Regions from separate parts of the Streptomyces sp. NPDC017448 genome, predicted to be linked through region 2. Evidence: riboswitches for the same ligand, from Rfam matches in the RefSeq annotation. Region 2 holds a riboswitch; each other region holds the start of a gene.
What was found. Region 2 has a riboswitch for thiamine pyrophosphate ahead of thiC (phosphomethylpyrimidine synthase ThiC). Riboswitches for the same ligand answer to the same signal wherever they lie in the genome.

Region 1 (4,819 bases), on a different contig from region 2:
AGACCGCGACCACGTTGGGGTGCGCGAGGCGCGCCACCGACTTGGCCTCCCGGATGAACCGCTCGACGAAGGAGACGTCGGTGGCGAGCGCCGGGTGCATCACCTTGAGGGCGAGCACCCGGTCCAGGCGGGTGTCCACGGCCCGGTAGACCGTGGCCATCCCGCCGACGGCGATGCGCGCCTCAATGCGATACCGGCCGTCGAGCAGCTGCCCGACGAGAGGGTCCTGGAGGGTCGTGTCCACCCCGAGAGTCTACGAGCCGCCGCCGACACGCCGGACGGGCCGGGGCGTTCCCGGGGCCGTTCTGCAGCCGATCCGTGACAGGGCCCCGCCCCAGGTGGGGCGGGGCGCGGGGCGGGGAGGCTGACCGGACGGGGCCCGGCGCCCCGGAACGCCGGAGGCCCCGGCAGGCGGGGGGGGGCCTCAGAACGCCGGGCGTTCCGGGTCGAGCGCCGCCCGCCCGGCCGCCGGGGAGGACGCCTCGGCGAAGTGGCGGCGCGGAATCCGGCCGGCCCGGTACGCGAGCCGCCCGGCCTCCACCGCGTGACGCATCGCACCCGCCATCAGCTCGGGCTCCTGGGCCCGGGTCACCGCCGAGGCGAGCATCACGGCCGCGCACCCCAGCTCCATCGCCTGCGCCGCGTCCGAGGCCGTCCCGGCCCCCGCGTCGAGAATCACGGGCACCCCGGCCCGCTCGACGATCAGCTCGAAGTTGTGCGGGTTGCGGATGCCGAGCCCGGAGCCGATGGGGGAGCCCAGCGGCATGATCGCCGCACATCCCACGTCCTCCAGCTTCCGGGCCAGCACCGGATCGTCGTTGGTGTAGGGAAGCACCACGAACCCGTCGTCCACCAGGGCCTCCGCCGCGTCCAGCAGCTCGATCGGATCGGGCAGCAGGGTCCGCTCGTCGGCGATCACCTCCAGCTTCACCCAGTCCGTGCCGAGCGCCTCCCGGGCCAGCCGGGCGGTCAGCACCGCCTCGCCCGCCGTGAAGCAGCCGGCGGTGTTCGGCAGGACCTGGATGGAGAGCCGCTCCAGCACCGAGAGCACCGAACCCCGGACGGTCGGGTCCAGCCGGCGCATCGCGACCGTGGTCAGCTCGGTGCCCGACGCGATCAGCGAACGCTCCAGCACCTCCAGGCTCGGCGCCCCGCCGGTGCCCATGATCAGCCGGGAGCCGAAGGTCGCGGGCCCCAGCGTGAAGACGTCGTCCGACACGGTCAGCCTCCCTGGACGGCGGTCAGGACCTCGACGCGGTCGCCCTCGCCGAGCGGTGTCGCGGCCCACCGGCCGCGCGGGACGACGCTCTCGTTGACGGCGGCGGCGACCCCGGCGGGGGCCCGCGTCAGGGTGGCGACGAGGGCGCCCAGATCCGTTCCGGCGGGAACGGCCCGGACCTCCCCGTTCACGGAGACGGAGACGGCTCCCGGCACGCCAGCTTCGGGCACGCCAGCTCCCGGCACGGCGGCGGCTTCGGGGACGGCCGCGGGGCCGGTCCGGGCAGTGGCGGCTTCCGGTCCTGCGGACTGCTGGGTCATACGGACTGCTCCTGGGGTACGGGGGCGGCGGCGGCCTCGAAGCGGGCGGGGGAGAAGGGGCGGGCCGCCTCGGGCAGCTCGCCGGTGGTGAGCGCGTCGGCCATCGCGTCCCCGGTCACGGCCGTCAGCAGCACGCCGTTGCGGTGGTGGCCGGTGGCGAGCAGCAGACCGGGCAGGGCGGTCGGGCCGAGCAGCGGGGCGTTGTCCGGGGAGGCGGGCCGCAGACCGGCCCGGGTCTCGGTCAGCGGCAGCTCCGTGATCCCCGGCACCAGCTCGTGGGCGTCGCGCAGCAGCTCGTAGACCCCTCCGGCGGTGACCGTGGTGTCCCAGCCCATCTCCTCGCTGGTGGCCCCGACGACCAGCTCGCCGTTCTCCCGCGGTACCAGGTAGAGGTGGCCGCCCCGGACCACGGCGCGCACGGTGCGGCTGAGGAAGGGGGCGTACGCCGGGGGCACGGTGAGCCTCAGGACCTGGCCCTTGACCGGGCGCACCGGCGGTACGAGCTCCGGCGGGAGCCCCGCGAGCCGGCCGCTGAGGCTGCCCGCCGCGAGGACGACCTGGTCGGCCGCGAACTCGGTCCCGTCACCGAGCAGCGCCCCGCCCGCCCGGCCCCCGGCGACGGTGAGCCGCTCGGCGGTCGTCCGGCGGAAGGCGACCCCGGCCCGCTCGCACGCGGTCAGCAGCGCCGCGGCGAGGCGGCGCGGGTCCACCTGGTGGTCGCCGTCGACCCGGAGGCCGCCCCGCACGCCCGGGGCCAGCATCGGCTCCAGGCGTCGGCACTCACGGCCGCTCAGCCAGACCGACTCCAGGCCCGACCGCTCCTGGAGGGCGTGCAGTTCGCGCAGGTGCGCCCGGTCGTCGGAGTCCAGCGCCACGGCGAGCGTGCCGCAGGTCCGGAAGCCGGTGTCCCGGCCGCTCGCCGCCTCCAGCTCCTCGACGAACGCCGGATAGCGGGCGGCGGAGAGGAGGTTGAGGCCGAGCAGCATCTGCTCGCCGTAGTGCAGTTCGGTGACGGCGGCCAGCATGCCCGCCGCGACCCGGGCGGCCCCGCCGCCCGGAGCCGGATCGGCCACGGTCACGGTCAGCCCGCGCTGGGCGGCCCGCCAGGCGGTGACCAGGCCGATGACGCCGCCCCCGACGACGAGGACGTCGGATCCTTTCGGCCCGAGGGCCCCTTCCGGGGCCCCGGGGGTGTTTCCCGAGACGCGCATGGGTGTCCAGCCCCTCCCTTCGCCGGCATGATCCGGATCAGGTTCGTACGGTCGGAGGCCGGCCAGCCTCCCTCTCAGCCCGGTGCGTCCGGGCTCCCGCGAGTGTTCTACCGTGGCCACCCTAAACCCCGCCGCCCGCCGCCCAGTAGGGGAGCAGCCGCCATGGCCCGTTCGCTCGACGGACTCGTCCTCGCGCCCGTCGCCGACCAGGCCCCCGGCCAGGTCGGAACCCGCACCCGGTTCGCGTACCACGAGGAGGACGGCCGGATCTGGGCCGAGTACGCGGGCGGCGACGTCGTCCGCGGCCATCTCGTCGGCACCCGGGACGGGGACGCGCTCGACTTCCGCTACGTCCAGCTCAGGCAGGACGGAACCACCTCCTGCGGACACTGCCTCTCCACCGTCGTCGGCCTTCCCGACGGCCGGGTGCGGCTGGAGGAGCGGTGGGCGTGGGAGTCCCAGGAGGGCGACGGGACCAGCGTGGTGGAGGAGCTGCCTTCCTGACGGGCGGCGTCCCGGCTGCGGCCCGCCCGCGTCCCGGCGCCGCCGCTTCCGGCGGCCCTCCCCCTGACGCTTCGTCAGGTGGTTAGGGTGGACAGGTGAGCGAGCAGCAGACGGAGAAGAGCCCCGCCCGGAACGCCGTGATCGTCGGAGCGGGCATGGCCGGCGTGCAGAGCGCGGTCGCCCTGCGGGAGGCGGGCTTCACCGGGCCCGTCACCCTGATCGGCGCCGAGCCCCACCAGCCCTACGACCGGCCGCCGCTGTCCAAGGCCGTGCTGCTGGGCAAGGCCGAGGACTCCGCGTTCGACGTCGACTTCGAGGCGCTGGGCGTCACCCTGCGCCTCGGCCTGGACGTCACCGCCCTGCGCGCCGCCGACCACGTGCTCGACACCGTCGACGGACCCGTCCCCTACGACGCCCTGATCATCGCGACCGGCGCGGAGCCCGTCGCCCTGCCCGGAGCCGAGGGCGTGCCCGGCGTCCATCTGCTGCGCACGCTCGACGACGCCGCACGGCTGCGGCCCGTCCTGGCGCGGCAGCACGACGTGGTCGTCGTCGGGGCGGGCTGGATCGGCGCGGAGTTCGCCACCGCCGCCCGCGCCGCGGGCTGCGCGGTCACCGTCGTCGAGGCCGCCGCCCGCCCGCTCGCCGGAACCCTGCCCGCCGAGGTGACCGCCCCGATGGCCGCCTGGTACGCCGAGAGCGGCGCCGAACTCCTCACCGGGGCCCGGGTCGACCGCGTCGAGGAGGGGGCCGTGGTCCTCGCGGACGGCCGGGTGCTGCCCGCCGGGGCCGTGGTCGTCGGCATCGGCGCGCGCCCCGCCACCGGCTGGCTGGCCGGCTCCGGCGTCGCGCTCGGCCCGGACGGCTCGGTCACCGCCGACAGCGCGCTGCGCACCTCGCTGCCCGACGTCTACGCGGTCGGGGACTGCGCCTCCTTCCCCTCCGCCCGCTACGGAACCCGCCTGCTGGTCCACCACTGGGACAACGCCCTCCAGGGGCCGCGGACCGCCGCCGCCTCGATCATGGCCGCCGGGACCGGCGCGCCGCTGCCCGTCCACGACCCCGTCCCGTACTTCTGGTCCGAGCAGTTCGGGCGCTTCGTCCAGTACGCCGGCCACCACGCGGACGCCGACACCCTGCTGTGGCGCGGCGACGGCGCGGACGCGGCCTGGTCGGTGTGCTGGCTGCGCGGGGGCGCGCTGGTCGCCGTGCTGGCCGTGGGCCGCCCGCGCGATCTCGCCCAGGGGCGCAGGCTCATCGAGTCGGGGGCCGCCCTCGATCCGGAGAGGGCCGCCGACCCGGCCGTACCCCTGAAGTCCGCCGCCCTCTGAGGGAGTCCGCCCCGCCGGGCGGCCCCGGCCCGCCGCGGCCCCGCCCCCGTACGGTCGGCCCGGCTACCGGCTGTCGGTCCTGGATGGCACGCTTGTCCTCGTGACCGAGATTGACGCAAAGACCGATGCTCTCGTACCTGCCTGGCTCCACCTCCCCGACATCGCCGAGATGCTCGACATCGAGGTGACGCGCGTGCGCCAGCTGGTCAAGGAGGGCCAGCTCATCGCCGTGCG
Region 2 (4,819 bases):
TCCACCTGCCACACGACTGTGTCCATACTGTCGCCCAATAAGGCGTTCAACCCCCGCAAATACCTTCGGAATGGCCGAGGTTGGCCAATCCACGCAGAACGCCCTACGGGCCTTGCCACCACGGCCGGTTCAGGGCTCCGCGCCGGGTGCTTCCGCCTCCGGCCGCTCAGCCGCGGCGAGGGCCACCTCGACCGGGCAGTCCGGCCCGGGACGGGCCGTGCGGCCGCGGGCGGTGGGTGCCGGCTCCCGGTCGCCGGCCGCGTGGGTATCCGTTGGGTGACCCGCGTCGGCGGGCTGTTCACTGACGGCATGACGCATCCCGCCCGTGTGCATCGGACCACCGTCGCCGCCGATCACCCGTACGTCCTGGAGCGGGCGTTCAACACCTTCGACGCCGACGTCGTCGACCGGCTGTACGAGGCCGACGCGCTGTTCGTCCCCCGGCCCGGCCGCCCCCGGACCGGCCCCGACCGGATACCGGCCCACCGGGACTTCCTCGCCCTGCCCGTACCGATCCGGGTCTCCCCGCGCCACACCTACGTCTCCGGCGATCTGGCGCTCCTGATCGTCGACTGGGCCGTGGAGGGCCGGGCGGCGCACGGCCAACAGGTCCGGATCGCGGGCACGGCCACCGACGTCGCCCGCCGGGGCTCCGACGGGTTCTGGCGCTACGTCATCGACAACCCGTTCGGCACGGCGCAGCCGCCCGGCCCGGAGCAGGCCCGACCACCGTCCGGTCCAGGCGGCGGCCGGTCCGTCCCGGCGACCGGGACGGACCGGCCGCCGGGCGGCTCAGTCGGCGATCGGCAGGTAGACCCGGTTGCCGGCGGCGGCGAACTCCTTCGACTTCGCCGCCATGCCCTCCTCGATCTCCTGCTGCGAACCGCCGTGCTGCCGCCGGATGTCCTGGGAGATCTTCATCGAGCAGAACTTCGGTCCGCACATCGAGCAGAAGTGCGCCGTCTTCGCCGGTTCGGCGGGCAGCGTCTCGTCGTGGTACTCCCGGGCCGTCTCCGGATCGAGGGCCAGGTTGAACTGGTCCTCCCAGCGGAATTCGAACCGTGCGTCGGAGAGGGCGTCGTCCCACTCCTGGGCACCCGGGTGCCCCTTGGCCAGGTCGGCCGCGTGGGCGGCGATCTTGTAGGTGATGACGCCGGTCTTCACGTCGTCCCGGTTCGGCAGCCCCAGGTGCTCCTTGGGCGTGACGTAGCAGAGCATCGCCGTACCCCACCAGGCGATCATCGCGGCGCCGATACCGGAGGTGATGTGGTCGTAGGCGGGCGCCACGTCCGTGGTCAGCGGGCCCAGCGTGTAGAACGGAGCCTCCTCGCAGATCTCCTGCTGGAGGTCGATGTTCTCCTTGATCTTGTGCATCGGGACGTGCCCGGGGCCCTCGATCATGGTCTGGACGCCGAACCGCTTGGCCACCGTGTTCAGCTCGCCCAGGGTGCGCAGCTCGGCGAACTGCGCCTCGTCGTTGGCGTCCGCGATCGAGCCGGGGCGCAGTCCGTCACCGAGCGAGTAGGTGACGTCGTACGTCGCGAGGATCTCGCAGAGCTCCTCGAAGTGCTCGTAGAGGAACGACTCCTTGTGGTGCGCGAGGCACCAGGCCGCCATGATCGAACCGCCGCGCGAGACGATCCCGGTCTTGCGACGGGCCGTCAGCGGGACGTACGGCAGGCGCACTCCGGCGTGCACCGTCATGTAGTCCACGCCCTGTTCGGCCTGTTCGATGACGGTGTCCTTGTAGATCTCCCACGTCAGCTCCTCGGCCCGGCCGTCCACCTTCTCCAGGGCCTGGTAGAGCGGGACCGTGCCGATCGGCACGGGGGAGTTGCGCAGCACCCACTCGCGGGTGGTGTGGATGTTGCGTCCGGTGGACAGGTCCATGACCGTGTCGGCGCCCCACTTCGTCGCCCAGGTCATCTTGTCCACCTCCTCCTCGATGGAGGAGGTGACGGCCGAGTTGCCGATGTTGGCGTTGACCTTCACCAGGAACCGCTTGCCGATGATCATCGGCTCGATCTCCGGGTGGTTGACGTTGGCCGGCAGCACCGCCCGGCCCGCCGCGATCTCCTCCCGTACGACCTCCGCCTCGACGTTCTCCCGGATCGCCACGTACTCCATCTCCGGGGTGACCTCCCCCCGCCGGGCGTACGCGAGCTGGGTGACGGGCCGTCCGTCGCGGCTGCGGCGCGGCTGGCGCGGGCGGCCCGGGAAGACGGCGTCGAGGTTGCGCAGCCCGCCCCGCGGCGAGGTGTGCTTGAGCCCGTCGTCCTCGGGGCGGACGGGCCGTCCCGCATACTCCTCGGTGTCGCCGCGGGCGATGATCCAGTTCTCCCGCAGAGGCGTGAGGCCGCGGCGGACATCGGTGTCGACGGCGGGGTCGGTGTACGGCCCCGACGTGTCGTACAGCGTCACGTCCTTGCCGTTGGTGAGGTGCACCTGTCGGACCGGCACCCGGAGGTCCGGGCGCGAGCCCTGGACGTACCCCTTGTGCCAGCCGATGGACTTCCCGGCCTCGTCGTTCTGTTTCGAGGCAGGCGTGCGTGCGTCCGATGTGGTCATGAGACCTACTCCCTACGCCGGCATTACCCGGTAACAGGTTCGGCGGTCGGCGCAGCGTTTCCCGTACGTGCGGACGTACGGCGGTCAGCGCCCTCTCAGCCCGGTGCTCCGAGCTCCCGCGTGTGCAAAGGTGCCTCCACGCTAGCGTCCTTTCCGGCGTGCTGACCAGAGGGCCCCCGCGTTCTTGCGATGATCGCCCCGTGACCTCTCCCCCGAGCGACTCCGCTTCCCAGCCGCCCCAGGGCCACTCCCACGGCCACACGCACAGCCACGGCCCGGCCGCTCCCGTCTCCCGGCATCTGCGCAAGGTCATCGCCGCCGTGGTGATCCCGTTCGCCACGGCGGTCGTCATCGGCCTGATCGCCCTCTGGCCCGGCGGCGCGCCCGACCACGAACGCACCGGCGTCGGTTTCGACCGGCAGACCCAGGACGGGAAGGTCGTCCAGGTCGTCAAGGTCGACTGCGCCGACGTCAACGCCTCGCAGGTGCCCCCGACCGGCGACACCTCCACGCCCTCGGGGCGGGAGGCCGTCAACGAGCAGGAGGGGGAGTGCGCGAAGGCGACCGTCGAGGTGGCCGGCGGCCCCGACAAGGGCCGCAGGTTCGTCGAGGTGGTCCAGCCGGACGCGCCCCGCCAGCTGAAGGAGGGCCAGGGCGTGGTGGTGGCCTACGCCCCCGACGCACCGCGCGACCTCCAGTACTCCGTGACCGATGTGGACCGGAAGGTTCCCATGGCGCTGCTGGCCGGGATCTTCGCGCTGGCGGTGGTCGTGGTGGGCCGGCTGCGCGGGGTGATGGCGCTGGTGGCGCTGGCCGTGTCGTTCGCCGTGCTGACCCTGTTCATCCTGCCGGCGATCCTGCAGGGTTCGAATCCGCTGGTGGTGGCGGTGATCGGGGCCAGCGCCATCATGCTGGCGGCGCTCTACCTGTGCCACGGCGTGACGGCCCGCACCTCCGTCGCGGTCGTCGGCACCCTGATCTCCCTGCTGCTGATCGGGCTGCTGGGCTCCTTGTTCATCGGCTGGGCGAACCTGAGCGGCAACACCGACGACAACACCGGCCTCATCCACGGCCTCTACCCGGACATCGATATGAGCGGCCTGCTGCTGGCCGGTGTCATCATCGGTTCGCTCGGGGTGCTCGACGATGTGACGGTCACCCAGACCTCCGCGGTCTGGGAACTGCACCAGGCCGACCCCGGAATGGGTTGGAAGGGGCTGTACCGGGCAGGTATCCGGATCGGGAGGGACCACATCGCCTCGGTGGTCAACACCCTGGTGCTGGCGTACGCGGGCGCGGCACTGCCCCTGCTACTGCTCTTCTCCATCGCCCAGAGCAGTATGGGGACGGTGGCCAACAGCGAGCTGGTGGCCGAGGAGATCGTCCGCACTCTGATCGGGTCGATCGGCCTGGTCGCCTCGGTGCCGGTGACCACGGCGCTCGCCGCGCTGGTGGTCTCCGCGGACCGCCCGGGGGCCGGCAGCGCACAGACGGCTACGGCCGCGCCCGTGCGGGCCGGCCGGGGCCGTCGTCGTAAGAAGGGGTGAGGGGGCACCGGGTGCGCCCGGTCACCCGGCGTTCTGCTCCTCGGCGAGGATGCGGCCGAGCGCTTCCTCCAGGTTGCCGTCGAAGTCACCCAGCGTGTGTTCCTGACCCAGCGGCACGAGCTTGTCCGTCCGGTCGAGGAACGCCACCAGCGGTGCCGTTCCCGCTCGGAACAGCGCACGGTCCTCGCCCACCTGGAGCCGGATGTGCACATCGCCGAGGCCCTCCGGTTCGGTGGGACCGATGTGCACATCTCCGTCGCCACTCGGGCTGTTGAGCCCGTCCAGCAGCAGCTCACGGCCGAAAGCCCAGGTCACAGGGGCATCGCCGGGCAGGTGGAACGTCATCCGGATGGCATACGGGTCGCCGACCTCGTACCGGAGCTCCACCGGAATACGGAACGAGAGTTCCTCGGAGACGAGGAAGCTCATCATGACCTCTGCTTGAACCGACTCGCGCATCGTTCAACCCCGCAGTAGATGAAACTGGCCAGGAATGATCCCCCATGGCCCTATTGACGCCATCGTGGTGCACGCGATAGCAGATCACAAGGAGTGATTTTTCAGATACTGATAGAGAACACGAACGAACGCAAGAGGCTGGCGACTTCGCCACGTAACTGTTCGACTGCGGGTAGCAACCGATCTTCTCGGTCCAGGGGTACAGAAATGGCCATCGCCGCAATGGTGGCACCGGCGGTGACCGG
Region 3 (4,819 bases), on a different contig from region 2:
TCTCGCAGCACTACTTCTCGCGGTACGCGCACGACCCCGCCCAGTGGACCAACGTCCCCGCCGGGTCGCGCGAGAAGCTGGCCGAGGCGCTCTTCCCCGAGCTGATGTCGGTGGTCCGGCACATCAGCTGCGACGACGACACCACCCGCAAGACCCTGTGGAAGCTGCACGACGGGACGCTGGTCGAGTCCGTCCTGATGCGCTACCCGGACCGCGTCACCATGTGCATCTCCTCGCAGGCCGGCTGCGGCATGAACTGCCCGTTCTGCGCCACCGGCCAGGCCGGCCTCGACCGCAACCTGTCGACCGCCGAGATCGTGCACCAGATCGTGGACGGCATGCGCGCCCTGCGCGACGGCGAGGTGCCCGGCGGCCCGGCGCGGCTGTCCAACATCGTCTTCATGGGCATGGGCGAGCCGCTCGCCAACTACAAGCGCGTGGTCGGCGCGATCCGCCGGCTCACCGACCCGGAGCCGGACGGCCTCGGTCTGTCGCAGCGCGGCATCACCGTCTCCACCGTGGGCCTCGTCCCGGCCATGCTGCGCTTCGCCGACGAGGGCTTCAAGTGCCGCCTCGCCGTCTCGCTGCACGCCCCGGACGACGAGCTGCGCGACACCCTCGTCCCCGTCAACACCCGGTGGAAGGTCCGCGAGGTCCTGGACGCCGCCTGGGAGTACGCGGAGAAGTCCGGCCGCCGGATCTCCATCGAGTACGCCCTGATCCGGGACATCAACGACCAGGCGTGGCGCGGCGACCTGCTCGGCAGGCTGCTCAAGGGCAAGCGGGTCCACGTCAACCTGATCCCGCTGAACCCCACGCCGGGCTCCAAGTGGACCGCCTCGCGGCCCGAGGACGAGAAGGCGTTCGTCGAGGCCATCGCGGCCCACGGCGTGCCCGTCACCGTCCGGGACACCCGCGGCCAGGAGATCGACGGGGCCTGCGGGCAGCTCGCGGCCTCCGAGCGCTGAGGCGAGGGACCGCGCCGGGGCCCGGCCGAGAGCGGAGGCCCGTGGCCCCACGCGGCCTCCCGGACCGGTCGGAAACCGTCCGTGTAGCCTGGGCCGGAACCAACTTCATATTCCGACAGGGGAGCGCCACAGCGCTGAGAGTGCGGCACCGAGGACAGGTCGGCCGCAGACCCTCTGAACCTCGCCCGGGTCATTCCGGGTAGGAAGTTCGGACAGTACTCAAGCTGTTGCGCCCTGCCCGCCTCCGGTTCGCCCGGGAGCGGGCAGGGCCGCGTCTCTTCCTGGTCACCCCCAGGAGGAACCACATGACCACCACCACGAAGTACGCGGCGACCGCGCTCGCCGCGGCGCTCGGCGTCACCGTGCTCGCCGGCTGCGGCGGCGACGACGGCTCGGCGGGCCCCGGGGCGTCCAAGGGCAGCGGCTCCAAGACCGTGACCCTGGTCAGCCACGACTCCTTCAACGTCTCGGAGGGCGTGCTGAAGGCGTTCACGGAGGAGACCGGCTACCGGGTCAAGACCCTCAAGAGCGGCGACGCCGGAGCCGCGCTCAACCAGGAGATCCTGACCAAGGGCTCCCCGCGCGGCGACGTCTTCTTCGGCGTCGACAACACCCTGCTCTCCCGCGCCCTCGACAACGGCCTGTTCACCCCGTACGAGGCCGAGGGCCTGGACCGGGTCGCCCAGGACACCCAGCAGGACGCGAAGCACCGCGTCACCCCCGTCGACACCGGCGACATCTGCGTCAACTACGACAAGAAGTACTTCGCCGACAAGAAGCTCGCGCCGCCGAAGACCTTCGAGGACCTGCTGAAGCCCGCGTACAAGAACCTCCTCGTCACCGAGAACGCGGCCAGTTCCTCGCCCGGTCTCGGCTTCCTCCTCGGCACCGTCGCCTCCCAGGGCGAGGACGGCTACGAGGCGTACTGGAAGAAGCTCAAGGCCAACGGCGTCAAGGTCGTCGACGGCTGGGAGCAGGCGTACAACGAGGAGTTCTCCGGCTCCGCCGGCGGCAAGAAGACCGGCGCCGACCGGCCGCTCGTCGTCTCCTACGCCTCCAGCCCGCCCGTCGAGGTGCTCTACGCCGACCCGCAGCCCGAGGAGGCCCCCACCGGGGTCGCCACCGGCACCTGCTTCCGGCAGACCGAGTACGCCGGGCTGCTGACCGGGGCGAAGAACGAGGTGGGCGGCAAGGCGCTGCTGGACTTCCTGATCAGCAAGACCTTCCAGGAGGACATGCCGCTGAACATGTTCGTGAACCCGGTCGTCGAGGACGCGAAGCTGCCGGAGCTGTTCACGAAGTTCGGCGAGCGGGTCGAGACGCCGCCCACCGTGGCGCCCGAGAAGATCACCGCCCACCGTGAGCAGTGGATCCAGTCGTGGCAGTCGCTGGTCCTGAAGTAGAGCCCGGGAAGCGGACCGCCCGGCCCGCGCCGCCCGCGCGCGGGGCCGGACGGCGCGGGGCCGCGCTGCGACTGGGCCTGATGGCCGTGCCCGTCGCCTTCTTCGCGGTCTTCTTCGCCTACCCCGTGGCCGCGATCGTCGGCCGCGGGCTCACGACGGACGACGGCTGGCGGTTCGGGCGGATCGGCGAGGTGCTGGGCCGCCCGGACATCCTCGACGTCCTCTGGTTCACCACCTGGCAGGCCCTCGCCTCGACCGCGCTCACCCTCCTGATCGCCCTGCCCGGGGCGTACGTCTTCGCCCGCTTCGCCTTCCCCGGCAAACAGGTGCTGCGGGCCGTCGTCACCGTGCCGTTCGTGCTGCCGACCGTCGTCGTCGGCACCGCGTTCCTGGCGGTGCTGGGGCGGGGCGGGCTCCTCGACGAGCTGGGGGGCGTCCGCCTCGACACCACGGTGTGGGCGATCCTGCTGGCCCACGTCTTCTTCAACTACGCCGTCGTCGTCCGCACGGTCGGCGGCCTGTGGTCCCAGCTCGATCCGCGCCAGGAGGAGGCCGCCCGGGTGCTGGGGGCCGGACGGTTCGCCGCGTTCCGCCGGGTGACGCTGCCCGCGCTCGCCCCGGCCGTCGCCGCCGCCGCGCTGATGGTCTTCCTCTTCACCTTCACCTCCTTCGGCGTCGTGCAGATCCTCGGCGGACCGGCGTACTCCACCCTGGAGGTGGAGGTCTACCGGCAGACCGCCCAGCTGCTGGACCTGCCGACCGCCGCCGTGCTGACCCTGGTGCAGTTCACCGCGGTCGGCGCGATCCTCGCCGTGCACGCCGCGACCGTGCGCCGCCGGGAACGGGCGCTGAAGCTGGTCGACCCGGCCCGGACCTCCCGCCGGCCGCGCGGCGCGGGGCAGTGGGCGCTGCTCGGCGGCGTCCTGCTCACCGCGCTGCTGCTGATCCTGCTGCCGCTCGGCGTGCTGGTGGAGCGTTCCTTCGAGGGAGCCGGCGGAGCGGACGGTTACGGCCTCGGCTACTACCGGACCCTCGGGTCCGCCGGGTCCGGCGCCTCCTCCACCTTCCTGGTGCCGCCGCTGGAGGCCGTCGGCAACTCCCTGCGGTACGCGCTCGTCGCGACGCTGATCGCCCTCGTCGTCGGCGGGCTCGCGGCGGCGGCCCTGACCCGGCGGGCCGGGCGGCTGGTCCGGGGCTTCGACGCGCTGCTGATGCTGCCGCTCGGGGTCTCCGCCGTCACCGTGGGCTTCGGCTTCCTGATCACCCTGGACGAGCCGCCGCTCGACCTGCGGACCTCCTGGATCCTGGTCCCCCTGGCGCAGGCGCTGGTCGGCGTCCCCTTCGTCGTACGGACGATGCTGCCGGTGCTGCGCGCGGTCGACGAGCGGCTGCGGGAGGCCGCCGCCGTGCTCGGGGCATCGCCGCTGCGGGCCTGGCGGGAGGTCGATCTGCCGCTGGTGCGGCGGGCGGTGCTGGTCGCGGCGGGCTTCGCCTTCGCCGTCTCCCTCGGGGAGTTCGGCGCGACGGTCTTCATCGCACGGCCCGACACCCCGACCCTGCCGGTCGCCGTGGCCCGGCTGCTCGGCCGGTCGGGAGAGCTGAACTACGGGCAGGCGATGGCCCTGAGCACGATCCTCATGCTGGTGTGCGCGGTGTCGCTGCTGCTCCTGGAGCGCATTCGCACCGACCGATCAGGGGAGTTCTGAACGACATGCTGAGTCTGCGGGATGCCACCGTACGGTTCGGGAAGCGGACGGCGCTGGACGCGGTGGACCTGGAGGTCGCCGACCACCGGATCGTCTGCCTGCTCGGCCCCAGCGGCAGCGGGAAGTCCACCCTGCTCCGGGCCGTCGCCGGGCTCCAGCCGATGGACGGCGGGCGGGTCCTGCTGGACGGCCGGGACCAGGCGGGCGTCCCGGTGCACCGGCGCGGCCTCGGCCTGATGTTCCAGGACCACCAGCTCTTCCCGCACCGGGACGTCGGCGCCAACATCGCCTTCGGGCTGCGGATGCACGGCGTCGGACGGGCCGAGACCGCGAGCCGGGTCCGGGAGCTGCTGGAGCTCGTCGGCCTGCCCGGAGCCGAGCGCCGCGCGGTCGCCGCGCTCTCCGGCGGTGAGCAGCAGCGTGTCGCCCTGGCCCGCGCCCTCGCCCCGCGTCCGAAGCTGCTGATGCTGGACGAACCGCTCGGCCAGCTCGACCGGAGCCTGCGCGAACGGATCGTCGTCGAACTGCGCACGCTCTTCCGGGAGCTGGGCACCACCGTGCTGGCCGTCACCCACGACCAGGGCGAGGCGTTCGCCCTCGCCGACCGGGTCGTCGTGATGCGGGACGGCCGGATCGCGCAGGAGGGCAGCCCGCTGGACGTCTGGCAGCGCCCGGCCTCCGCGTTCGTCGCCCGGTTCCTCGGCTTCGACAACGTCACCGGGGCGACGGTGAGCGGGCGGGC

Region 1: it holds a riboswitch for thiamine pyrophosphate, as region 2 does, so the genes downstream of both, thiO (glycine oxidase ThiO) here and thiC (phosphomethylpyrimidine synthase ThiC) in region 2, are expected to answer to the same signal.
Region 3: it holds a riboswitch for thiamine pyrophosphate, as region 2 does, so the genes downstream of both, ACH4K1_RS08640 (thiamine ABC transporter substrate binding subunit) here and thiC (phosphomethylpyrimidine synthase ThiC) in region 2, are expected to answer to the same signal.

What each region holds. Positions count from the first base shown of each region.
Region 1 is NZ_JBIRLM010000004.1:180,708-185,526, forward strand. Features, by position in the region: gene pknB (Stk1 family PASTA domain-containing Ser/Thr kinase) at 1-244, opposite strand, end outside; gene ACH4K1_RS09825 (thiazole synthase) at 425-1,219, opposite strand; gene thiS (sulfur carrier protein ThiS) at 1,222-1,434, opposite strand; gene thiO (glycine oxidase ThiO) at 1,536-2,750, opposite strand; TPP riboswitch at 2,748-2,860, opposite strand; gene ACH4K1_RS09840 (hypothetical protein) at 2,913-3,254, shown strand; gene ACH4K1_RS09845 (NAD(P)/FAD-dependent oxidoreductase) at 3,350-4,585, shown strand; gene ACH4K1_RS09850 (Rv2175c family DNA-binding protein) at 4,686-4,819, shown strand, end outside.
Region 2 is NZ_JBIRLM010000006.1:294,039-298,857, reverse strand. Features, by position in the region: gene ACH4K1_RS13605 (hypothetical protein) at 130-486, opposite strand; partial or broken gene ACH4K1_RS13600 (YybH family protein) at 367-609, shown strand; gene thiC (phosphomethylpyrimidine synthase ThiC) at 793-2,568, opposite strand; TPP riboswitch at 2,561-2,698, opposite strand; gene ACH4K1_RS13590 (YibE/F family protein) at 2,769-4,115, shown strand; gene ACH4K1_RS13585 (SsgA family sporulation/cell division regulator) at 4,137-4,574, opposite strand; gene ACH4K1_RS13580 (IclR family transcriptional regulator) at 4,676-4,819, opposite strand, start outside.
Region 3 is NZ_JBIRLM010000003.1:293,548-298,366, forward strand. Features, by position in the region: gene rlmN (23S rRNA (adenine(2503)-C(2))-methyltransferase RlmN) at 1-968, shown strand, start outside; TPP riboswitch at 1,076-1,192, shown strand; gene ACH4K1_RS08640 (thiamine ABC transporter substrate binding subunit) at 1,274-2,371, shown strand; gene ACH4K1_RS08645 (ABC transporter permease) at 2,452-4,077, shown strand; gene ACH4K1_RS08650 (ABC transporter ATP-binding protein) at 4,083-4,819, shown strand, end outside.